2 linked regions of the Reyranella humidisoli genome follow. The protein of the gene in region 1 binds, or shares a complex with, the protein of each later gene. Links are inferred from orthologs where the notes say so. Each region holds a gene or a part of one and is shown on either strand. Other genes may lie near its edges.

What was found.
Region 2: the proteins of uvrA (region 1) and mfd are in contact, whole or in part, in a crystal structure (PDB 4DFC), measured with the Escherichia coli proteins. The link is inferred for Reyranella humidisoli from one-to-one orthologs.

Annotation. Positions count from the first base shown.
Region 1 is NZ_JAHOPB010000001.1:3,189,876-3,199,355, reverse strand. The notes cover bases 4,244-7,679. They hold uvrA (excinuclease ABC subunit UvrA), read left to right. Parts: upstream 4,244-4,590; coding sequence 4,591-7,479; downstream 7,480-7,679. Other genes in these bases: KQ910_RS15550 (bifunctional aminoglycoside phosphotransferase/ATP-binding protein), read right to left, coding at 7,484-7,679; KQ910_RS15560 (MFS transporter), read left to right, coding at 4,244-4,516. Also shown: gyrA (DNA gyrase subunit A), read right to left, coding at 1-1,683; KQ910_RS15570 (HAD family hydrolase), read left to right, coding at 1,862-2,503; ssb (single-stranded DNA-binding protein), read right to left, coding at 2,580-3,092; more of KQ910_RS15560, read left to right, coding at 3,272-4,243; more of KQ910_RS15550, read right to left, coding at 7,680-8,974; KQ910_RS15545 (cation diffusion facilitator family transporter), read right to left, coding at 8,985-9,480. UniProt on the Escherichia coli protein: The UvrABC repair system catalyzes the recognition and processing of DNA lesions. UvrA is an ATPase and a DNA-binding protein. A damage recognition complex composed of 2 UvrA and 2 UvrB subunits scans DNA for abnormalities.
Region 2 is NZ_JAHOPB010000003.1:276,028-291,700, forward strand. The notes cover bases 4,990-9,078. They hold mfd (transcription-repair coupling factor), read left to right. Parts: upstream 4,990-5,380; coding sequence 5,381-8,878; downstream 8,879-9,078. Other genes in these bases: recG (ATP-dependent DNA helicase RecG), read right to left, coding at 4,990-5,026; KQ910_RS24880 (FAD assembly factor SdhE), read left to right, coding at 5,112-5,381; KQ910_RS24890 (TetR/AcrR family transcriptional regulator), read right to left, coding at 8,772-9,078. Also shown: KQ910_RS24860 (aminotransferase class V-fold PLP-dependent enzyme), read left to right, coding at 1-189; KQ910_RS24865 (iron-sulfur cluster assembly scaffold protein), read left to right, coding at 186-593; KQ910_RS24870 (DUF4139 domain-containing protein), read left to right, coding at 835-2,868; more of recG, read right to left, coding at 2,945-4,989; more of KQ910_RS24890, read right to left, coding at 9,079-9,449; KQ910_RS24895 (DsbA family oxidoreductase), read right to left, coding at 9,643-10,302; KQ910_RS24900 (MFS transporter), read right to left, coding at 10,299-11,444; KQ910_RS24905 (SDR family NAD(P)-dependent oxidoreductase), read right to left, coding at 11,495-12,256; KQ910_RS24910 (SDR family NAD(P)-dependent oxidoreductase), read left to right, coding at 12,316-13,083; KQ910_RS24915 (alanine racemase), read right to left, coding at 13,085-14,224; KQ910_RS24920 (CYTH domain-containing protein), read left to right, coding at 14,240-14,782; KQ910_RS24925 (thiamine pyrophosphate-dependent enzyme), read right to left, coding at 14,779-15,673. UniProt on the Escherichia coli protein: Couples transcription and DNA repair by recognizing RNA polymerase (RNAP) stalled at DNA lesions. Mediates ATP-dependent release of RNAP and its truncated transcript from the DNA, and recruitment of nucleotide excision repair machinery to the damaged site.

The sequences.
Region 1 (9,480 bases):
AACGCGCTTCACGTAGCCGCCATGGGTCACGGTGACGACCATGTCCTCGCGCTGGATCAGGTCCTCGATGTCCTGCTCGAATTCGTTGTCGAGGATCTGGGTGCGACGCGGCGTGGCGTACTTCTCCTTGATCTCGACCAGTTCGCTGGCCATCAGCGCGAACAGCTTGTCGCGATCGCCGAGAAGTTCGAGGTAGCCCTCGATCAGCTTCGCGACCTCGGTCAGCTCTTCGGCGATCTTGTCGCGCTCCAACCCGGTCAGGCGCTGCAGTCGCAGCTCGAGGATCGCACGGGCCTGCACCTCGGAGAGCCGGTAGGTTCCCTCGGCCGACACTTCGCGGCCGGGCTCGGCGATCAGGTCGATCAGCGGCTTCACGTCGGTGGCCGGCCAGTCCTTGGCCATCAACCGCTCGCGCGCCACGTTCGGATCGGGCGAGCGGCGGATCATCTCGATCACTTCGTCGATATTGGCGACGGCGATCGCGAGACCGACCAGCACATGGGCACGGTCGCGCGCATGGTTGAGCTCGAAGCGGGTGCGCCGTGTGAGCACTTCGGCGCGGAAGCGGATGAAGGCCTCGAGCAGCTCCTTGAGGCTCATCAGCTTCGGGCGGCCGCCGTCGAGCGCCAGGGCGTTGACGCTGAAACTCGTCTGCAACGGCGTGAAGCGGTAGAGCTGGTTGAGCACCACGTCGGACATGGCGTCGCGCTTCAGGTCGATGACCAGCCGCACGCCGTCCCTGTCGCTTTCGTCGCGGATCTCGGAGATGCCCTCGACCTTCTTGTCGCGCACCACCTCGGCGATGCGCTCGTGCAGCCGGGCCTTGTTCTCCTGGTATGGAATCTCGGTGACGACGATCGACTCGCGGCCGCCGGATTTCTGCTCGATGTTGGTCTTGGCCCGCATCATCATCGAGCCGCGACCGAGCTCGAAAGCGGCCCGGATGCCGTTGCGGCCGAGGATGATGCCGCCGGTCGGGAAATCAGGACCCGGCACGTATTCCATGAGCTGCGGCACGGTCAGCTCGGGATTGGCGATCAGCGCGAGGCAGGCTTCGATCAGCTCGCCGAGATTGTGCGGCGGGATGTTGGTCGCCATGCCCACCGCGATGCCGCCGGCGCCGTTGGCCAGCAGGTTCGGATAGGCCGCCGGCAACACCGTCGGCTCGCTCTCGCGCTCGTCGTAGTTCGGCTGGAACTCGACAGTGTCCTTGTTGATGTCCTCGAGCAGCGTCTCCGAGACCGTGGCGAGACGCGCCTCGGTGTAACGCATCGCCGCCGGCGGATCGCCATCCATCGAGCCGAAATTGCCCTGCCCCGAGATCAGCGGCAGGCGCATCGAGAAGTCCTGCGCCATGCGCACCATGGCGTCGTAGATCGCGCTGTCGCCGTGCGGGTGATACTTGCCCATCACGTCGCCGACGATGCGGGCCGACTTGCGGAAGGGCCGCGTCGAGTCGTAGCCGCCTTCCTTCATCGCGTAGAGGATGCGCCGCTGCACGGGCTTCAGCCCGTCGCGCGCGTCGGGCAGCGCGCGCGAGACGATCACGCTCATGGCGTAATCGAGGTAGGAGCGGCGCATCTCCTCTTCGATGGTGATCGGGGCGATATCGTGCGGAGAAGACGGGGGCGGAGGCGCGTCCGAGGGCGGCGGCACCGGCGGCAGGGTCGTATCGTCGCTCACGGAAACCTGGGAATTTTTCTCGTTCTTGCAGCCCGTCCGGAGGCTCCGTCGGGGGTATTTCGCAAACTAGCAAACAAGCCCCGGAAGACCAACAAAAATCGCCCGAGAAAGCCCCCTTTAACACTTTGATTTTATTGACTAAATTCCTGTCGAATTTACCTCAGGGAAAGGCTGTGATTTGCCCCCAGAAAGTGCCCTTGCCCGCCCCTCCGTAGTCGTCTTCGACATGGGTGGCGTCCTGATCGACTACAATCCGCGCCACCTCTACCGGAAGCTGATCCCGCACGAAGCGGAGATGGAGGATTTTCTGGCCAGGGTGACCACGCGGGAGTGGCACACGCGGCAGGACTATGACGGCGATCCGGCCACCGCGACGCGCGAACTGCAGGCGCTCCATCCGGGCAAAGAGGCGCTGATCTCAGCCTACTACGACCGTTTCGACGAGATGCTCGCACACACGTTCGAGCCGACGACGGCCCTCGTCGAGCGGCTGGGCAGCGCCAAGGTCCCGCTTTACCTGCTCTCCAACGCCCCGGGCTTCCTCGACGCCTGGCTGCGCGGCCCGGCGCGCACGACGCATCCGTTCGTGAGGCATTTCCGCGACTATGTGGTGTCCGGCCATGTCGGCTGCTGGAAGCCCGACGCGGCGATCTTCGACCTGACGTGCCGCCTCGGCGGCTTCAAGCCGCAGGATGCCGTCTTCATCGACGACGTCCTGGCAAATGTCGACGGCGCGCGCGCCACCGGCATGAGCGGCATCCATCACCGCTCGCCCGAGCAAACCATCGCCGAGCTGCGCGCGCTGGGCTTTCCTGCATGACGGTCCGCTTCATCGGCCCGCGAGAGAGCCGGCGGCCGAAAACGACCGTCCCTCACGGGACGAGCGTCGGCACCACCTAGAACGGAATGTCGTCGTCGAGTTCGGCCTTGCCGCGGGGAGCCGCACGGCCACCGCCGCCACCCCCACCGCTGGACGCACCGCCACCGCCGCCGCCCATGCCGCCGCCGTAGTCATCGTCCATGCCGCCGCCACCGCCGCCGCCTTCACCGCCACCGCTGCGACCGTCGAGCATGGTGAGCGAACCGCCAAAGCGCGGGATGACGACCTCGGTCGTATAGCGTTCCTGGCCGCTCTGGTCGGTCCACTTGCGGGTGGTGAGCTGGCCCTCGAGATAGATCTTGGCGCCCTTCTTCAGGAACTTCTGGGCGACCTCGGCCAGCTTGTCGTTGAAGATCACGACGCGGTGCCACTCGGTGCGCTCCTTGCGCTCGCCGCTGTTGCGGTCGCGCCAGGTCTCGGAGGTCGCCACCGACATGTTCACCAGCGAACGCCCATCCTGCATGGATTTCACTTCGGGGTCGCGGCCGAGATTTCCGACGAGAATGACTTTGTTGACGCTGCCCGCCATGGGGGCCTCCTTCGCTTTCCCGGCGCCGCGGGACGCGGCACCTACCTCACGGCGGGCAAACTAGCTCCGGCAGCCTGTGGGCAGCCACCGAATAACGGTTGTGAAGTGAAGTCTGCTCATGACGGCCCTCCGACAATTCATTGGTTGGGACAGCAAACTCTCCCGTATCTTCCCCCGCCATGAGCAAACCCTTTCACGTCCCCCAGGTCTCGACCGGCCAGGCCTACGCCATGCTGGGCGGCGCGGCCCTGATGATGACCCTGGCAATGGGCATCCGGCAGAATCTCGGCCTGTTCCAGGCGCCGGCCTCCCGGGAACTCGGCATCGCGATCTCCGACTTCGCCCTCGCGATATCCGTCCAGCAGGTGGCCTGGGGCGTCAGCCAGCCGATTGCCGGCGTCTTCGCCGACAAATACGGGACGCGCTGGGTCGCCCTAATCGGCAGCGTGCTCTTCATCCTCGGCATCTGGCTGACGGCGACGGCGCAGAGCCTCTTCCCCATCATCCTGGGCGCCGGCGTGCTGATCGGCGTGTCGCTGGCCTGCACGACGTCCGGCATCACGGCAAACATCGCCGCGCGCGTCGTCGAGCCCGGCCGCCGCACACTGGCCTTCGGCCTGGTCTCGGCGGCCGGCTCGGTCGGCACCATGGTGACCGCACCGATTGCCGCCTATCTCCTGAATACCGACGGCTGGCGGGCCGCCGTCTGGGCCTTCGTGATCCTGGCCCTGGCGATGCTGCCGGCCGCCTGGATCGGCAGTCGGGCCGACAAGCTGCCCAACAGCCTGTCGACGGACCGCAATCTCACCCTGGGGGGCGCCCTCGACGAAGCGCGGCGCCACAGCGGCTACGTCGTGCTGTCGCTGGCCTTCTTCGTCTGCGGCCTGCAGCTCGTTTTCATCACCACCCACCTCCCGACCTATCTCGCCCAATGCGGCATGGACGCCTCCTACAGCGCCGTGGCGCTGATGCTGATCGGCGGATTCAACATCCTGAGTTCGTGGTTGTTCGGTTGGCTGGGTGACAAATACCCCAAGCGCCTGCTGCTGGGTGCGATCTACCTGCTGCGCTCGCTGACCGTGGCGCTGTTCTTCCTGTTCCCACCCACGCCACTCTCGGTCGTGCTGTTCGGGGCCGCCATGGGCACGCTGTGGCTGGGGGTAATTCCCCTGGTCAACGGGCTGGTGGTGCAGATCTTCGGCCTGCGCTTCCTGTCGACCCTGACCGGCATCGCCTTCCTCAGCCACCAGGCCGGTTCCTTCCTCGGCGCCTGGGGCGGCGGCTATCTCTACGACCTGATGGGCTCCTATGACCTCGCCTGGAAGATCGGCGTCCTGATCGGCCTGATTGCGGGCACCGCGCAGCTCCTGATGAACGACCGGCCGACGGCACGGGTGCTGGCAGCGCAAGCATCGCCAGCGTGACACCGGGACTGGCGGGGCTGGGGGTTAATCGCCATATGCGGTGATCCCCCGCATCCCTTATTGTCCCGGTCCAGATGGCCAAGTCACGCTTACAAACTGCCGAACCGCATCGCTTCATCTCCGTCCGGGGAGCGCGCGAGCACAATCTCAAGAATGTCGACGTCGACCTGCCGCGCGACCGGCTGGTCGTGATCACCGGTCTCTCGGGCTCGGGAAAATCCTCGCTCGCCTTCGACACGATCTACGCCGAGGGCCAGCGCCGCTACGTCGAGAGTCTCTCGGCCTATGCGCGCCAGTTCCTCGAGCTGATGCAGAAGCCCGACGTCGATTCGATCGAGGGCCTGTCGCCCGCGATCTCGATCGAGCAGAAGACGACCTCGCGCAACCCGCGCTCGACGGTCGGCACCGTCACCGAGATCTACGATTATCTGCGCCTGCTGTTCGCGCGCGTCGGCGTGCCCTACTCGCCCGCCACCGGGCTGCCGATCGAAAGCCAGACCGTTTCCCAGATGGTCGACCGCATCAAGACGATGCCGGACGGCACGCGCCTCTATCTCATGGCGCCGATCGTGCGCGGCCGAAAGGGCGAGTATCGCAAGGAGCTGCAGGAGCTGCAGCGCAAGGGCTTCCAGAGGGTCAAGGTCGACGGCAAGCTCTACGAGATCGCCGACGCACCGGCTCTCGACAAGAAATACAAGCACGACATCGACGTGGTGGTGGACCGCATCGTCGTGAAGCCGGATCTCGGCAACCGTCTTGCCGATTCGATCGAGACCGCACTCACGCTCGCCGAAGGTCTGGCCATCGCCGAGAACGCCGATAACGGCGAACGCACGGTCTTCTCGGCCCGCTTCGCCTGTCCGGTCTCGGGCTTCACCATCGAGGAAATCGAACCGCGCCTGTTCTCGTTCAACGCGCCGCAGGGCGCCTGCCCTTCCTGCGACGGGCTGGGCGTAAAGATGTTCTTCGATCCCGAGATGGTGATTCCGGACGACCGGCTCTCGCTCTCGGAGGGCGCGGTCGCGCCGTGGGCCGATTCGTCGGGCCAGTATTACATGCAGACGCTCGACAGCATCGCCAAGCACTTCAAGGTGAAGACCTCGATGCCGTGGCGCGACCTGCCGAAGAAGGTGCGCGACACGATCCTCTACGGCAGCGGCAGCGAGTCCGTCGCCATGCGCTACGACGACGGCATCCGCCAGTACCAGACGACCAAGCCGTTCGAGGGCGTGATCCCCAATCTCGACCGCCGCTGGAAGGAGACCGATTCCTCCTGGGTGCGCGAGGAGCTTGAGCGCTTCCAGCATGAGAGCAAGTGCGAGACCTGCAACGGCGCCCGCCTCAAGCCCGAAGCGCTGGCCGTTAAGATCGCCGGCCTCAACATCAGCCAGACGACCGAGTTCTCGATCGGCGAGGCGGTGCAGTGGTTCCTGGCGCTCGACCCCAAGCTCACGTCGAAACAGCGCGAGATTGCCGCCCGCATCCTCAAGGAGATCAACGAGCGGCTGGGCTTCCTCGACAATGTCGGCCTCTCCTACCTGACATTGAACCGCACCTCCGGCACGCTGTCCGGCGGCGAAAGCCAGCGCATCCGCCTTGCCTCCCAGATCGGCTCGGGCCTGACGGGCGTGCTCTACGTGCTCGACGAGCCGTCGATCGGCCTGCACCAGCGCGACAACGACCGGCTGCTGAAGACGCTCACGCGCCTGCGCGACCTCGGCAACACGGTGCTGGTGGTCGAGCATGACGAGGACGCGATCCGTGCCGCCGACTATCTCGTCGACATGGGCCCCGGCGCCGGCGCGCACGGTGGCAACGTGATCGCGCAGGGCACGCCCGAGGAGGTCATGCGCAACAGCGCGAGCCTCACCGGCCAGTATCTTTCCGGCTTCCGCCAGGTTCCGATCCCCAAGGTGCGCCGCGAGCCGCCACCCCGGAACGGCCGCTGGCTCACCCTGAAGGGCGCCAAGGAGAACAATCTCCAGGACGTCACCGCCAGCATCCCGCTCGGCACCTTCACCTGCGTCACCGGCGTGTCGGGCAGCGGCAAGTCCACGCTGATCGTCGAGACGCTCTACAAGGCGCTCGCGAAGAAGCTCAATAATGCGCGCGAGCATGCCGGCGCGCATGCCTCCCTCGAAGGCGTGAACCATCTCGACAAGATCGTCGACATCGACCAGTCACCGATCGGCCGCACGCCGCGCTCCAATCCCGCGACTTATACGGGCGCCTTCTCGCCGATCCGCGACTGGTTCTCGCAACTGCCCGAATCGACCGAGCGCGGCTACAAGCCCGGCCGCTTCTCCTTCAACGTGAAGGGCGGCCGCTGCGAGGCCTGCCAGGGCGACGGCGTCATCAAGATCGAGATGCATTTCCTGCCCGATGTCTACGTCGAGTGCGACGTCTGCAAGGGCAAGCGCTACAATCGCGAGACGCTGGAGATCGTGTTCCGCGGCAAGTCGATCGCCGACGTTCTCGACATGACGGTCGACGAGGGCTGCGAGTTCTTCAAGGCGGTGCCGATCATCCGCGACAAGCTGCTGACGCTTCAGCAGGTCGGTCTCGGCTACATCCATATCGGCCAGCAGGCGACGACGCTCTCGGGCGGCGAAGCGCAGCGGGTCAAGCTCGCCAAGGAACTGTCGCGCCGCGCCACCGGCCGCACGCTCTACATTCTCGACGAGCCGACCACCGGTCTTCATTTCGAGGACGTGCGCAAGCTGCTCGAAGTGCTGCATCGCCTGGTCGAGACCGGCAACACGGTGCTGGTGATCGAGCACAATCTCGAAGTCATCAAGACGGCCGACTGGGTCCTCGACATGGGGCCCGACGGCGGATCGGGTGGCGGCCGACTGGTTGCCGAAGGCCCGCCCGAAGCGATCGTGAAGGTCCCCGACAGCTACACCGGCCAATATCTCGCCCGCCTGCTTCCACGCAGCGCTTCGACCAAGAAGCGCGCCTGAGAGGTTAGCGTCGCTCCCAGTCGATGCGACCGAGATCGTAGTCGAACTGACGTTCGACCACGTCGGACGTGGCGTCGGAAGCATCGCCCTTGCGGTCCGTCACGCGCCGCTGCGCGACGTCCTTCGGGACATCGAGCCAGATTCCCTGGAACGGCACACCGACCTTGTGCGCCAGCGCCTCGGCCGCCACCCGTTCAGCGGGGCGCGCGAAGACCGCGTCGAGCACGACGCTGTGCCCTGCCCTCAGCACGCGCTCGGCGCGCGCCATGAAAGCGGCGTAGATCCGGGCCGACGCCTCCGGCGAATAACTGCCGGCCGGCATGCGCTCCTCCAGCGCGATTCCCGCCTGCCGCTTGCGCTCGACGTCGGTGCGCACGACGACCGCCCCGGGGGTGCGGCCGATCTCCGGCGCCATCTTCAAGGCGAGCGTGGTCTTGCCGCTGCCCGACAGGCCGCCGATCGCGACCAGACGCGGCGGCACGGGCTTCAGGAACTCGAGGGCCGCTTCCTGATAGGCGCGCGCCGGGGCATTGTCGGCGCCGCTCACGGCGGTGACGGCGGAATCGACATAGGCGCGGATCGCGGCGCGGCGCGCGAGGAACATGGGCAGCAGCACCAGCGCCTCCTCGTGCGAGGCTCCTTCGGTCTCGCGGACCCGCCACAGCCATTCGTTCAGCAGGCGATTGGCCAATGCGCCCAGCCCCTGTCGCGCCAGGTCCATCAGCGTGAACGCGAGATCGTAGAGCACGTCGATGTTGGCGATCTTGTCGGAGAATTCGATGGCGTCGAACGGCACCGGCTGGCCGTTCAGCGTCACGATGTTCCGCAGGTGCAGGTCACCGTGACAGCGGCGGATTGCGCCGGCCGCGACGCGGCGCGCCACGAGATCGACGAAGGGCTCGAGCGAGCGCGGCATCGCGTCGGCCAGCGCCTCGCTGGTCGCCGGGTCCAGCCGTTCACCCGCCTCGCGCATCTGGCGCACGTCGGCCGCAACCGAGTGGCGATAGTCATCGGGCGCGCAGAAGCCCGAGGCGATGGCCGGAAGCCCGTCATGGAACTGAGCCACGCGCGCGCCCAGCGCCGCCATCAGGTCCAGCGTCAGCGCCCCGCGCGCCGCCATGCGATCGAGCAGCCCCTCCTCGTCGAAGCGGCGCATCACGACCAGCCAGTCGACGGCATTGTCCGCCGGTCCGCCGACCTCGCCGAGGACCAGCCGGCCCGCGCGGCGCAGGACCGGGGCGATGCCGAGATAGATTTCCGGTGCCGACCGCCGGTTGACGTCGATTTCGGCCGCGCACATCGCCGCGCGCCGGCTCTCTGTCGAGAAATCCATGTAGGGAAACTTCACGGCGCGCTTCAGCTTGTAGGCACGCTCGCGGCAGAGGAAGACGACGGCGCCATGCGTGTCGATCCTCCGCTCCGGCTTCAGCTCGGCTTCGAGGAAGGCGACGGTCTCGGACTGGTCCTCGACGATGAATGACGGGCGAGCGGTCATCTGATCTCTGTCACACGGCAGGGGCTGGATCGACGTGAACGATGATTTCCGCGGCCGGGAAGGCCCTGGCGATCTCCATCTCGACCTCCTGGCCAATCTCATGCCCGTCGACCAGCGACAGGTCCCGCGCGACTTCGATATGGAGCTGGACGAACTTGGTGAGACCACCCGAGCGGGTCCGCAACTCGTGCACGTCGATCACGCCGGCATGGCTGCGTGCGATCTCCTCGATCCGCTTCGATTCATCGGCCGGCAACTCGCGATCCATCAGCACATCGAGCGACGCACGCCCCACCTTCCATCCCCCGTGGAGCAGGTAGAGCGCCACCACGCCCGCCACGCCGCTGTCGATCAGAGGCAGGTCCAGCAGGCCCGACAGGAACAGTCCGCCGCCGGTCAGAAGAGTGGCGACCAGGTCGGTCGCGTAGTGCGCCATGTCGGCGCCGATCGCCAGCGAACCGCTCCGCCGCACGACATATCTTTGAAAGGAAACGAGAACCGCGGTG
Region 2 (15,673 bases), on another replicon or contig:
CACGACGTGGCGCAGACGCTTGATTCGTTCGGCGTCGCGGTGCGCGCCGGGCATCATTGCGCTCAGCCGCTGATGGACCGGTTCGACCTCGACGGCACGACCCGCGTCTCGATGGCGCCGTACAACGACAACAGCGACATCGACGCGCTGCTGACGGGTGTCGCGCATGCGGCGAAGACGCTGCGATGAGCGACCAGCTCTACCAGGAGCGCATCGTCGCTCTCGCAAAGGCGAAGACCGGGGCCGGCAAACTCGCCGAGCCGACGAAGACGGCGCGGCGCGACAATCCCCTGTGCGGCGATCGCGTGATCATCGACGTGCGTCTCGATGGAGAGGGGCGCATCGCCGAGATCGGCCACCAGGTGCGCGGTTGCCTCCTGTGCCAGGCTTCGGCCTCGGCGCTGTCCGCGGTCGCCGTCGGCCGTGATGCCGCCGGCATTGCCGAACTGCGCCACGACGCCGAACGCGCGCTGGGCCGCGAGGCCGGTGAGACGCATGAGCCTTTCGACGCCTTCGCACCGGTCGCCGCCCACAAGTCACGGCAGGAATGCGTGCTGCTGCCGCTCGAGGCGCTGAAGGACGCGCTTTCGTAGCTCGGCGCAGCGCGTCGGATAACGCAACGCCTCAGATGCAGGGAATATTGTCATCCCGAGCGCAGCGAGGGATCCTTAGCAACAGCCAATCAAGAATTCCTCGCTGCGTTCGGGATGACACGATTATTTTTGTCCGCGCAGTGCGTCGGACCTAAAGGTACGTACACCTACTTTGGTCGCTCCACCGCCGTGCTTGTGTCACAGTCGATAGGCAAGGTGCGCACGCATCCTGGGAGAGACCATGCGCCTTTTGATGAACGTCGTGGCCCTGCTGGGCCTCCTTGCGTTCCCGACCTTCGCCTTTGCCCAGGACCTCGCGCTGAAGCGCGTCATGCTGTCGTCCGGCGGGCTGGGCTACTTCGAATATGAGGCGACCGTCGAGGGCGACGCTACGCTGAAGCTCACCGTGTCGCTGGGGCAGGTCGACGACGTTCTGAAAAGCCTCGTGGTCTATGACGACAAGGGTGGCGTCGGCGGGTTGAGCCTGCCCGGACGCGAGCCGCTGGCGCAGGCCTTCAAGGACCTGCCGTTCGACCAGGGGTCGCTGGGTTCGCCGGCCGAGCTGTTGCAGACCCTGAAGGGCGCGCAGGTCACCGTCGGCGGCAGCCGCGCGCTCACCGGCCGCATCGTCTCGGTCGAGGAGGACACGCTCCTGCTGCCCGAGAACAAGGGCACGATGAAGCGCACGCGGGTCACGCTCTACACCGACCGCGGCCTGCAGCAGTTCATCCTCGAGGAAGCCGAGAACCTGCAATTCGCCGATCCTGCGTTACGCGACAAGGTCGGCCAGGCGCTGGTCGCGATCCAGGGCAACCGCGCCAAGGACGCCCGCACCATCGACCTGTCGATGCGCGGGCAGGGCAAGCGCACGGTTCGCGTCGCCTACATCGTCGAGGCGCCGGTCTGGAAGGCCTCGTACCGGCTGACGCTCGGCGCGGATCCCGCGGCGGCGCGCTCGGCGCTGCAGGGCTGGGCCATCGTCGAGAACATGAGCGGCCAGGACTGGAAGGATGTCGAGCTGACGCTCGTGTCGGGCCGGCCGGTCGCATTCCATCAGGCGCTCTACAACGCCTATTACGTGACGCGCCCCGAGATCCCTGTCGAGATCGCCGGCCGCCTGATGCCGGGCGTTGATCGCGGTGGTGTCGTCGCCGACCAGAAGCGTGCCAATGCGCCGCTGCCCATGCCGGCACCCGCGCCGTACCGGGCGCAACAGGAAAGGTCCGTCTCGTCGCCTGCGATGGCGCCTCCGCCTCCGCCGCCTGCAGGCATGGCTGCAGCCGCGGAGCAGATCGAGGCCAGTGACGCCGCCACGCAGGTGATCTTCAAGTTCCCGCGCGCCGTCAGCGTCGAGAACGGCCGCACGCTCTCAATTCCGATTGTCGACAGGCAGGTGCCGGCACAGCGGCTCGCGCTCTATCAGGCCGACGCCGCAGCGCGCAATCCGCTGGCCGCGATCCGCCTGACCAACGACGGCGAATCGGGCCTGCCGCCGGGCATCATCACGCTCTACGAGCGCGACAAGGCCGGTTCCGTCTCCTATGTCGGCGACGCGCGGCTGTCGGGTTTCCCGGTCGGCGAGACGCGCCTGCTGGCCTATGCGCTGGACGAGAAGATCGTCATCGAACGCGACGTGGCGCAGGCCGAGCGGGTGGCGTCGGGCACCATCGCCAACGGGGCGCTCCGGCTTTCGCGCGTCATCCGCCAGAACACCGTCTACCGCGTGCGCGGCCCGGCCAAGGAGCCGCGCCAGCTCGTCGTGGTGCAGCGTCGCCTGCCGGGCTGGACGCTGACCAAGCCCGAGGCGAAGGACGTCGAGCTGAGCGAGGGCAATTACCGCATCCCGTTCCAGCTTCCGGGCGGCGACCAGACGCAGACCTTCGAGGTCGTGCAGGAGCAGACGCAGCAGCAGGAAATCCGGCTGGTCGAGAGCGCGGCCGAACAGATCCGCGTCTATGCCCAGGCCCGCGAGTTCGACGCCAAGACGCGCGAGGCGCTGACCCGCGTGCTGCAGCTCCAGCAGACCGTAGCGGAGGCCCAGCGCAAGGTGGCGCAGGTCGACGCCGAGCGGCAGGCGATCGTGCAGGAGCAGGCGCGCCTGCGCGAGAACCTGGCGCGGGTTCCGGCCAACAGCGACCTGCAGCGGCGCTACCTCGCCACGCTCGACAAGCAGGAGACCGACCTCGAGGCGCTCGCCAAGCGTCGTGCGGAGGCCGACAAGGCCGTCGAGGAAGCCCGCGCCGCGCTGCGCACGTATGTGAGCCAGCTCGGCTGATCTCGAGAAGGATCCCTCGCTGCGCTCGGGATGACACGAACATTGTCATCCCGAGCGCAGCGAGGGATCCTTTCGACTAACCCGCCCTTAGCGTCCTCACCGCGTCGTCGCGGCGGAACAGGTAGAGCAGGGCGCGCAGGGCCTGGCCGCGCTCAGTCTGCAGGTCCGGATCGCGGGCGATCACCAGTCGCGCATCGTCGCGCGCGGCCTCCAGAAGCTCGTTGTGGATCGCCAGGTCGGCCAGGCGCATGTCGGGCAAGCCGCTCTGGCGGGTGCCCAGAAGCTCGCCGGCGCCGCGCAGCTTGAGATCCTCCTCGGCGATGCGGAAGCCGTCCTCCGTCTCGCGCATGATCGCGAGGCGCGACTTGGCGGTCTCGCCGAGCGGCATGGCGTAGAGTAGCAGGCAGGTCGACTTGGCGCTGCCGCGCCCCACGCGACCGCGCAGCTGGTGGAGCTGGGCGAGGCCGAAGCGCTCGGCATGCTCGATCACCATCACCGTCGCAGCCGGCACATCGACACCGACCTCGATCACGGTCGTGGCGACCAGGATCGACAGGCGGCCGTCGGCAAAGGCCGCCATCGTGGCCTCGCGTTCCGCGCTCTTCAGCCGTCCGTGCAGGAGCCCGACCTTGCCGGGGAAGCGGTCGCCCAGGATGCGGAAGCGCTCCTGTACGTTCGCGAGGTCGATCTCCTCGGATTCCTCGATCAGCGGACAGACCCAGTAGACGCGCGCGCCGGCCGCGATCTGGCGGCCGATCCCCTGGGCGACCTCGCCGAGCCGCTCCAGCGGCATTGTGCGGGTGTCGATCGGCTGGCGGCCCTTGGGCTTCTCGGTGAGCTTGGAGACGTCGAGATCGCCGTAGGCCGCCAGCATGAGCGTGCGCGGAATCGGGGTCGCGGTCATGACGAGGAGATCGACGGCATGGCCCTTCGACGACAGCGCCATGCGCTGATGCACGCCAAACCGGTGTTGTTCGTCGACCACGGCCATTGCGAGGTCGGCGAATTCGACATCCTCCTGCACCAGCGCGTGCGTGCCGACGACGAGCTGGATCGTGCCGTCCGCCAGGCCCTGCAGCGTCTGCTTCTTCGCCCGCTGGCCGTCGCGGCCGGTCAGCAGCGCGATCCTCACGCCGGCGGCTTCCGCCAGCGGCGCGATGGTCGCGAAATGCTGGCGTGCCAGCAGCTCGGTCGGCGCCATCATCGCCGCCTGCGCGCCGGCCTCCACACAGATCAGCATGGCGAGCAAGGCGACCAGCGTCTTGCCGCTACCGACATCGCCCTGCAGCAGGCGCACCATGCGCTCCTCCTTACCGAGATCGTCGGCGATCTCGGCGATGGCCTGGGTCTGGCTGGAGGTCAGCTCGAAGCCCAGCGAGGCGAGGGCGGCCTGGCGCAGCCGGCCGTCGCCTTTGGTCGCATGGCCCGCGAGCGTGCGGTTGTGATGGCGCACCAGCGCGATGGCGAGCTGGCTGGCCAGCAGCTCGTCGAAGGCGAGGCGGGCGCGGGCCGGGTGGGCGGGCGACAGGTCACCCGGCTCCCCGGGCGCGTGGGCGCGGGCGACCGCCGTCTTCCAGTCGCTCCAGCCCTGCTTCCTGTGATAGGCGGGGTCCTGCCATTCCGGCAGCGCGGGCGTGCGCTCGACGGCGGCGGCAGTTGCCTTCTGCACCGGCCGCTGCGTCAGTCCAGCGGTGAGGCCGTAGAGCGGCTCGACGCGCAGGATCGACGGGCGTTCGTCGAGCGGCACGACATGGTCGGGGTGCGTCATCTGCACCTCGCCCTGGTAGATCTCGACCTTGCCGCTCACCACGCGGGTCTCGCCGGGCGGCAGCAGCTTCTTCAGATAGTCTTCGCGGCCATTGAAGTAGGTCAGGCAGAGGCGGCCGGTCTCGTCGCTGCACCAGACCTTGTAGGGCTGACGCGGACTGTGCGGGACGATGTGTTCCTCGACGACGACGGTGAGCGTTGCCACCTCGCCGCCACGCGCCTGGGCGACATCGGGCGCATTCCGGCGATCGATCACGCCAGCGGGCAGGTGCCAGAGCAGGTCGACGACCAGCGGGCCTGCAAGTTTCTCCACGAGCGTCCCCAGCCGCGGTCCGATTCCGGGCAGCGACGTGACCTGGGCAAAGAGAGGGGTAAGGGCTTGCGGGCGCATGGTTGGCTTGATCAGGGGCTGCGTGACTTCGCCATCGCCGCCGCCTATATGCTACGCCCCTTTTTGGTCCGGGACTGGGGAAAACATGACCGCCGACACGGATCTGGTAACGCGCCGGAAGCGTTTGCTGTACCGCAGCACCTATCGCGGCAACAAGGAGAACGACATCCTCCTTGGCCAATTCGCGCGCGCCCACATCGATGAATTCGGCGCCGCGGAGCTCGACCAGTACGAGCGCCTGCTTGAGGTGGGCGACAACGACATCTACGACTGGGTGTCGGGCAAGACCGCGGTTCCGGCCGATCACGACACGCCGGTGGTGCGCAAGCTTCTGGCGTTTCGCGTGAGGTTCTAGTGTCCCTGCCGTTCGTGAACGCCCTGGCAGCGATCCCCCGCAAGCAAGGCAAGTGGACGATCGCGGGCCTGCCCGAGGGCGCCGATGCGATGGTCCTCTCCGAGCTGGCGCGCGCGACCGGCGGTGCGGACATTCTGCACGTGGCGCGCGACGGGCAGCGGCTGGAACGGCTGCAGGACGGGCTGCGCTTCTTCAGCCCCGAACGTGAGGTGCTGGTGTTCCCGGCCTGGGATTGCCTGCCCTACGACCGCATGTCGCCGCATCCCGACATCGTGGCCGAGCGGCTGGAGACGTTGAGCCGGCTGGCGACCCCCAGGACGCCCGGCGCGCCGGCGCGGATCATCCTCGCCTCTGTGGGCGCGGCGCTGCAGCGGGTGCCACCCCGGAGCCTCTACGCCGAGGCCGCCACCATCCTGCGCAAGGGCCAGACGGTCGACGTGGCCTGGCTGACGAAGTTTCTCTCCGAGAACGGCTACGGCCGCGCCGAGACGGTCATGGAGCCGGGCGAATTCGCGGTGCGCGGCGGGCTGTTCGATCTCTTTCCGCCCGGCACGACCGAGCCGCTGCGCCTCGACCTTTTCGGTGACACGCTGGAAGCGATCCGCTCGTTCGACCCGATGAGCCAGCGCTCCACCGGCAATCGCGACGAGGTCGTGCTGCTGCCGGTCAGCGAGTTGCTGCTCACGCCCGAGAGCATCGAGCGCTTCCGTAGCGGCTATCGCGAGCTGTTCGGCAACGTCTCGGGCGAGGACCTGCTCTACGAGGCGGTGTCGGCCGGTCAACGCCATGTCGGTGTCGAGCACTGGCTGCCGCTGTTCCACGACCATATGGAGACGCTGCTCGACTATTGCCCCGGCGCCCTCGTCACGGCGGACCATGAGGCGGGCGAGGCCCTGACCGCGCGCTACGAGCTGATCGCAGACTACTACGACGCGCGCCAGAAGACCGGAGCCAAGGGCGGCATGACGGGGGGCGCGGATTACAAGCCCGTCCCGCCGGAACGGCTCTACATCAAGCCATCCGAGTGGGATCGGCTGCTGGAGGGCCGCACGCTCGCGCAGTTCTCGACGTTCGATTCTGCGCCAGGTGCTGTGAACACGATAGACCTCGGCGGCCGTCGCCACGAGGGCTTCGCCCAGGCGCGTACGGCGCAGGGCGTGAACCTGTTCGACAAGGTCGCCGAGCATGTGAAGGCCGCCAACGTCGCCGGCCGCCGCATCGTCGTTGCGGGCTACACCGACGGCTCGACGACCCGCCTGCAGCATCTCCTGCAGGAGCACGGCGCCACCACACCGGTGATGGCCGCCGATTACGCCATGGTGCAGGCGCTGCCGGCAGGTGTGCTGGCCATAGCGATCTGGCCGCTGGAGCATGGTTTCGTGCTCGACGGGCTGGAGGTCATCGGCGAGGAGGACATCCTCGGCGACCGCCTGTCGCGTCCCGCCAAGAAGCGGCGCCCCTCGGAGCGCTTCATCGCGGAAGCCTCGGCGCTGAGCGACGGCGACCTGGTGGTGCATCGCGAGCATGGCGTCGGCCGCTACGAGGGCCTGGTCACGCTCGAAATCCAGAACGCTCGTCACGACTGCCTTCGGCTGACCTATGAAGGCGGCGACAAGCTCTTCGTCCCGGTCGAGAACATCGACGTGCTGAGCCGCTATGGCGCGGGAGAGGAGGGCGCCGTCCTCGACCGTCTGGGCGGCGTCGCCTGGCAGTCGCGCAAGGCACGGCTGAAGCAGCGCATCGCCGACATGGCCGACCGCCTGATCCAGATCGCCGCCGAGCGCGCGATCCGGCGCGGCGAGACGCTGAGCCCGCCCGAGGGCCTCTACGAGGAATTCTGCGCGCGCTTCCCCTATGCCGAGACCGACGACCAGCTCCAGGCCATCTCCGACGTGATGGACGACCTGTCGTCGGGCAAGCCGATGGACCGGCTGGTCTGCGGCGATGTCGGCTTCGGCAAGACCGAGGTCGCCTTGCGCGCGGCCTTCGTGGCGGCCCTGTCGGGCAAGCAGGTGGCCGTGATCGGACCGACGACCCTGCTGGCCCGCCAGCATCACCGTACCTTCGTCGAGCGTTTCCAGGGCATGCCGGTGAACATCGGCCGCCTGTCGCGCCTGGTGCCGGCCAAGGAGGCCAAGGCCACCAAGGAAGGGCTGAAGGACGGCACCGTCAACATCGTGTGCGGCACGCACGCGCTGCTGGCCAAGAGCGTCGAGTTCAAGGATCTCGGCCTGCTCATCGTCGACGAGGAGCAGCATTTTGGCGTCGGCCACAAGGAGCGGCTGAAGGAGCTGCGCGCCGACGTCCATGTGCTGACACTGACCGCGACGCCGATCCCGCGCACGCTGCAGCTCGCTCTGACCGGCGTGCGCGACATGAGCCTGATCGCCACGCCGCCGGTCGATCGACTGGCGGTGCGCACCTTCATCACGCCCTTCGACGCCGTCACGATCCGCGAGGCGCTGCTGCGCGAGCAGTTCCGCGGCGGCCAGACTTTCTATGTGTGCCCGCGGGTCGAGGACCTGGCCTCGGTCGCGGCGGAGATCCGCGAGTTGGTGCCGGAGATTCGCCTGGGCATGGCGCACGGCAAGATGGCGCCGACCACCATCGAGAACACGATGCAGGATTTCGTCGAAGGCAAGTTCGACGTGCTGCTCTCGACCAACATCGTGGAAAGCGGCCTCGACATCCGCAATGCCAACACGATGATCATTCATCGCGCAGACATGTTTGGCCTCGCGCAGCTCTACCAGCTGCGCGGCCGGGTCGGCCGTGGCAAGACGCGCGCCTATGCCTATCTCACCGTACCGCCGGGACGGGCGTTGAACGAGTCGGCGGCCAAGCGCCTCGAGGTGATGCAGACGCTCGACACACTGGGCGCGGGTTTCCAGCTCGCCAGCCACGATCTCGACATCCGCGGCGCCGGCAACCTGCTGGGCGACGAACAGTCGGGACACATCCGGGAGGTCGGCATCGAGCTCTACCAGCAGCTCCTGGAGGAGGCCGTCGCGGCGGCGCGCGGCCGCTCGCAGGAAGCCGAGAAGTCGGAATGGTCGCCCCAGATCAATCTCGGCATTCCGGTTCTGATCCCCGAGGAGTACGTGGCCGATCTGTCGGTGCGCATGGGCCTCTACCGGCGTCTGGGCGGTCTCACCAACCAGGGCGAGATCGATTCCTTCGCCGCCGAACTGGTCGACCGGTTCGGCCGCATGCCGGTCGAGGCCGAATTCCTCCTGAACACCGTGGCCCTCAAGCTGCTTTGCCGCGCCGCCCAGGTCGAGAAGATCGACGCCGGCGAGAAGGCCGTCGTCTTCAGCTTCCACGACAACAAGTTCGAGCGACCCGACCGGCTGATCGGCTGGATCCAGAAAAACGCGCCGCTGGTGAAGCTCAGGCCCGACCACCGCGTGATCGTGATGCGCGTCTGGAAGGACGAGCGGCAGCGGCTTTCGGGCGTGACGTCGATCGTTTCTTCGCTGGCGAAGCTCGCCGCTTAGGCGACTTCTTCGGTCTGGGCTTCGCTTTCGGTTTCATCAGGGCCCTGGCCGTGCGCCGGGCGCAGCGCAGCAGCCAGTCGCTGAGGCGTGTATCGCCCGAGGCGCGCGCCAGGGTCACGGCGCCCACGGCGAGGATGGCGATGGCCGTTGCGTCGGCATCGAGCGCACGCCGCTTTCCCCTGGCAAGCTCGGCGATGACGCCATGGAGCACGTTGGCATAGGCGAGCCGCGCCGCCAGAGGCGCTCGCGCCACGTCGCCGGCGAGAGAGGCGAGGGCGCAGCCCTGCGCGCTGGCGGCGAGTGTCTCGCGGTCGAGATAGGCGTCCAGTACGGCTTCGGGTTTTTCGGCGGCGCGCAGCCTGGGCAGCAGCCCGTGCCCCATTCGCACGATCTCGGCGAACAGCGCCTCCTTCGACGTGAAGTGGGCATAGAAGGCGCCGCGCGTCAGCCCGGCCGCCAGCATGATGTCGTCGATGTTGGTTCCGGCGTGACCGCGCAGCCGGAACAGCCGCGCGGCGTGCTCGACGATCTCGGCCCGGATGGCGGCCTTGCGGGTGGCGCTGATGGGCATGATATGTCGATGATCATATCATATGATATCTGACATATGAAATGGCTGAATGCGCACGACCTCACCCTGAGGAGCGGCCGCAGGCCGCGTCTCGAAGGGTCGCTACAAACAAGGCGTGCGTTGCCCATCCTTCGAGACGCCACGCTAGGCGTGGCTCCTCAGGATGAGGTCAGTGGTGAATTGCCGAAGGTTGCTACGCGGTTGATTGTGCCGCGCTCGTGGCGGCGTCGCGTTCGGCGAGGTTGAAGACCTCGATGAAGGCGGGCGGGGGCTGGGCGCCGGAGACGGCGTACTTGCGGTTCACGATGAAGCAGGGCACGCCGTTGATGCCGAGACGTCGCGCATAGACGTCGGAGGCAACGACCTCCTGGCGGCCCTCGTCGCTGGCGAGGTGGTGGCGGGCGAGGTCCTCCTCGATGCCGGCGCGAACAGCGACCTCGATCAGCGTATCGCGATCGCCGATGTCGAGCCCTTCCTCGAAATAGGCCTTGAACAGCTCGCCCACGACCTCGTCCTGCCGCTCGACCTTGGCGCTCCAGTGGACCAGCCGGTGCGAGAGCACGGTGTTGGGGGTGCGCTTGATGCGTGAGAACTGGAATTCGATACCGGCCTCCCGGCCGCTCTCGGCAATCGCCTGGTAGATCTGGCGCGGCCGGTCGCCGCCGCCGAACTTGGCGCGGACATAGTCGTCGCGCGTCATGCCCTCGGCCGGCATGTCGGGGTTGAGCTGGAAGGGACGCCAGGCGATCGCGACGTCCGTGCGGCCGCTCTGCTCCAGCGCGCGCTCGAAGCGGCGCTTGCCGATGTAGCACCAGGGACAGATCGTATCGGAGACGATGTCGACGTAGATCATGGCGCGAGTTTATGCCTTTCGCGCCAGTGCAGGAAGAGGCCGGCGGCGGCGGCCACGGCGAGCGCCCCGGTGGTCAGCCAGGCCGCGCTCGGCCAGCCGCCGGCCGCCACAAGTGCGCCGGTGATGGGCGGACCGAGAAGGCCGCCGATGTTGGAGCCCTGCATCAGCAGGCCGGTCGAGGCACCGGCCAGTTCGGGGCGCGGGGCATGGACCGGGATGGCAGTGAACAGCGCGCCGGGCACGACCCCGATCACCGCCGAATAGACCCCGGCCAAGACGAGCCGCAGCAGGTCGGGCACGCCGCTCACGAAGATGCCTGCGGCGCACAGGCTCATCGAGAGGCAGGCGCCGACGATCACCGCCACCCTGGGGACGCCACGGTGCAGCAGCCAGCCGGCGCCGAGATTGCCGGTGACGTTCAGGATGGCGACGGCGGCGGTGACGATGGCGGCGGTCGAGGTCGAATAGCCCAGCCGCTCGGTCAGCAGGGTCGGCAGGAAGCCGATGATGGCGAACCAGCAGCAGGCATAAGCGCCGAAGCAGAGCGCGATCGCCAGCGGGCCGCCGCTGGTTGCCACTTCCTTCATCTCAGAAAGCAAAGGCCGGGGCGTGACCGGGAGCGGGTCAAGTTCGCGCCGGGGAACGGCCAGCAGCAGGAGCGCCGCGGCCATCAGCCCCGCCGCGGCCGCCGCGACGAGCCAGACGATGCGCCACGAGGTGCCGGGCAGCACGACGGCCGCGATCACCATCATGATGCCGGATCCGGCCGGCATGTAGGTGCTCCAGATCGCCATGGCGAGCCGCTGGTCGCCAGGGCGCGTGAGGCGCAGCAGCAGGCTCGGCACGGCCACCACGACGCTGATGAAGCCCAGCCCCTCGAGGATGCGACCGACCAGCAGCGAGTCGACATTGGGCGCGAAGGCTCCGGCGAGGCTCGCCCCGCCGGCCAGCAGCGTGCCGAAGATCGCCAGCCGTCGGTGGCCGATGCGGTCGGCCGTCAGTGCGATCGCCATGCCGCCCAGCGCCGTCATCAGGTTGATGACCGAGAGCAGCCAGCCCGCTTGTTCCAGCGTGGCGCCGAGATCGTCGCGGATCGACGGGAGGGCGGGGGGTGCCTTGCCGACCTGGAAGGCCGCGACCATGCCGGCCGCCACCAGCAGGGCGACCAGCGGCCATGGCGTGCGGGCAGGCGTCAGTATTGCACCCGCGCGGTGATGGCGCCGTCGACGACCATGTTGACGCCGGTGATGAACGAGGCGGGCGTGCCGGACAGAAACACGACGGCGTTCGCCACCTCTTGCGGCGTGCCCATGCGGCCGGTGGGGTTGCGTGCCAGCGAACGCTTGTAGCGGTCGCTGCCGGCGTCACGCTGGCGGCCCCAGGTGTTGCCGTCCTCGAGGATGGTGCCCGGCGAAACCATGTTGGCGCGCACGCCCTTCGGCGCCATCTCGATCGCCATCGACTTGATCATGGGCACCAGCGCGGCCTTCACCGAGCGGTAGGGCTGGGTGGGGCCGGCGACCTCGACCAGCGAGGTCGTGCCGATGATGGTGAGCGTGGCGCCGGACCCGCGCGCCTCCAGGTGAGGGCGGACGTTCAGCACCGCGTTCACCGTGGCGACGAGGTCGATCTCGATGGCCTTGCGCCAGCCCTCGACCGTGTTGTCGGTGCCGAGTGCGCTCACGTTGGCGACGAAATGGTCGATGCCGCCGTCGGCCGCGAAACCGTCGATCCACGCCTTCAGCGCGGCATTGTCGGTGACGTCGAGCGCGGTACCGGTGGCGCGGCCCTGCTGCGATCGCCATTCGGCCTCGCGCTCCCTGACCAGCGCCGCATCGCGAGCGCAAAATCCCACGACCGCGCCCTCGGCCAGGAAGGTGTCGACGATGGCGCGGCCGATGCTCTTCGTGCCGCCAGTTACCATCACGCGCTTGCCTTTGAGACCGAGGTCCATGTTTCCTCCGAACGGGTCGCTCGCCTATAAGGCCGGCATGAAACAGTGGAGCGTCCGGCATGTCCAAGCGATTCGACCTTAGCGGCAAAGTGGCCCTGGTGACCGGCGCCTCGTCTGGTCTCGGCGTGCATTTTGCGCGCACGCTCGCGGAAGCTGGCGCCTCGGTCGCCATCGCGGCGCGGCGCGCCGACCGGCTGGCCTCTCTTCAGGCGGAACTGCAACAGGGCGGCGCCAGGGCGCTGGCGGTCGATCTCGACGTGCAGTCGGCGGCGTCGATCGCGGCGGCCTTCGACAAGGTCGAGGCGGCTCTCGGGCCGGTCGACATACTGGTGAACAATGCCGGCATCTCGATCGTGAAGCCCGCACTCGACATGCCGGAAGCGGACTGGGATTCGGTCGTCGACACCAACCTGCGTGGCGCCTGGCTGATGACGCAGACGGCGGGCAAGCGCTGGGTGGCGGCCAAGCGGCCGGGCTCGATCGTCAACATCGCCTCGATCCTGGGTCTGCGCACGATCGGCCAGGTGGCGCCGTACAACGCCTCGAAGGCGGGTCTGATCCATCTCACGCGCGCGCTCGCTATGGAGTGGGCGCGCTACCAGATCCGCGTCAACGCGATCTGCCCCGGCTACATCGAGACCGAGATGAACGGCGACTTCTGGAAGACCCCGGGCGGCCAGCGCCTGATCGACCGCATTCCGCAGCGGCGCATCGGCCAGCCCGAGCATCTCGATGGCGCGCTGCTGCTGCTCGCGTCGGAAGCGGGCGCGTTCATGACCGGCAGCGTGATCACGGTCGACGGCGGCCACACGGTGAGTTCGCTGTAGCTCACCACCCGTTGATGCGGTCGTAGACGTCCACCACCGACCTGCCGCCGTCGAGGTCGCTGTCGACGACGTAGTAGCGGTCGTAGGCCGCAGCGGTGATGCAGGCGTGGTTGGGCAGGATGCGCACGCGCGTGCCTACGGGGAGGTTGCCGTAGGGCAGCGGTTCGTCGGCAGCGACGAAGCCGTGCTCCTGCGAGCATTCGATCACGGCCATGCCAGCCGCAGGCGGGTTGGCAATGGTGCCGTAGCCGACCTTGGGCTGGAATTCCTGCGCGCTGATGTCTTTCGAAAGGGCAAGCGCGCCGGCATCGACCAGCATCTGGTTGCGGTGCGGATAGTGGCCGATCACCGAGGCCAGCACCGAGAGCGCGATGTCGCCCGCGCCGCACGACCCGATATACTCCTGGTCGAGATCGTTGAAGACATAGACGCCCGGCCGCATCTCGGTGATGCCGGTGAAGTCGCGCGAATGCATCGCCGTCGGCGTCGAGCCGCCCGAGACGATCGGGCAGGGAATGCCGGCTGCGCGCAGCTTTTCCGCCGCAGTCACGATGGCCACGCGTTCCTGCTCGGCGACGCCCGCGATCCCGTCGGGCGTGCTCTGGTGATAGGAGTGACCGGCATGGGTCATGACGCCGGCGAGATCGACGCCCGGTGCCTCGTGCAGCACGCGCGCGATGTCGAGCAGGCCGGGCAGGGCGGGATAGGGAAGGCCGGCGCGGCCGCCGCCGCTGTCGATTTCGATGAATACGGAGAAGGTGTTGCTATCTTTCGCCGCCGTGGCGATAGCCTTCGCGACGGCGAGATTGTCGGTAACGACTCGCAGGTTCACGCCACGCCGGCGCAGTTCGGTCACGGCCGCGAGCTTCGCGGGGATGATACCGACGCCGTAGAGAATGTCCTTGAAGCCACCATCGGCGAAGTACCGCGCCTCGGCCAGGGTCGAGACGGTGATGCGCCCGTCATGGCCCTCGACGGCCATGCGGCCGATCTCGACCGACTTGGCGGTCTTGAGATGGGGGCGCAGCATCACACCGGCCTTTTGAAGGCGCTCGCTCATGCGCTTGAGGTTGCGGCGCAGGATCGCCCGGTCGAGAATGAGCGCGGGAGTCGGCAGGTCGTCGATTGTCTGTGTAGCCATGGTGGCGATTCTAGCATGCCGATCGAAAACGAGCGCAAATTTGTCCTGAACGAACAGGCGACGGACCTGGAGGCGGAGCTGGGCCGGCGGCCGGGCGTCGCGCGCCATCTGCTGCGGCAGGCCTATCTCGATGCGCCGGGCCTGCGCATCCGCTCCCTGGAAGGCGACGGTGGGACCGAGCACGTCTTCACATACAAGCGCACCATTGAGGGGCAGGTCGTCGAGATCGAGACCGGCCTCAGCGCCATCGACTTCGCGCGCTTGTGGACGCAGCGCAAGGAGACACTGGTCAAGGTCCGCTACTCATGGAGCGAAGGCCGCTATCACTGGGACGTCGACTTCTTCAAGCGCGACGACGCCTCGACCTATTTCGCCATGGCCGAGGTCGAGATGCCGGAAGAGCAGAACGAGCCACCGCCGCTGCCGGATTTCCTGGCAGCGCATCTGCTGATGACGGCGCCGGCGTTGGACCCGCGCTTCACCTCCAAGCGCATTGCCGACCAGACGCATGCCACCAAGCTGCTCGCCGACATTCGGGCGAACGGCGGGATCGCCTAGCTCTTCCGTGGCCTGATCCTCGGCAGTGTCACCAGCGACCAGGGATCGGGGAACTGGCCGACCGGGCAGTCGATCAGGAGCGGCACGCCCTTGGCGATGCCGCGCGAGATCGCCGCGCTCAGTTCGTCGGGCGATCCGACACGCACCGCATCGATGCTAAAGCTCTCGGCCATCTTCACGAAGTCCGGATTGCGCAGGTCCGTGGCGATGGTGCGGTTGTTGAACGACTGCTGCTGGATGCGCTTCACGTTGCCGAAGGCACCGTCGCTGAACACCACGGCCACGACGCCGATCCCGTGCTGGGCGGCCGTCGCCATCTCCATCGCGGTGAACATGAATCCGCCGTCGCCGCTGATCGACAGCACGGCGCTGTCGGGCTTGGCGATCTTGGCGCCGAGCGAGGTCGCGTAGCCCCAGCCCAGCGTGCCCTGGTAGCCGGGCGACAGGAAGGTGCGCGGCCTGTAGGTCGGCCAGGCGAAGCGGGCGGCGTAGCCCATCTGCGTCAGCTCATCGACCAGGATGCCGTCCTCGGGCAGGGCTTTTCGCATGGCTTCGAGGTAGGCGATCTGCGGCGCCAGCAGGTCGCGGATCTTCTTCGTGGACGCTGCCTTGATCTCGGCAACCTGCTCGGCCCGGCCGTTGCGCTTCATGTTGTGCTTGGCCAAACGATCGGCCAGCACCCTCAGCGTCGCCGTGGCGTCGCCCACGATTCCGATCTCCGGCTTGCGCTGGCGGTCGAGTTCCTCGCTGTCGGCATCGATGCGGATGATCTTCAGCGTGTCGTCGATGCCCCAGTTCTGCTGCTGCGGCTGCAGGCGTGTGCCGACGGCCAGCACGACATCGGCCTCGCCCCAGAACTGGTAGCCGGCCGGCGAGGTGATAGAGAGGCGA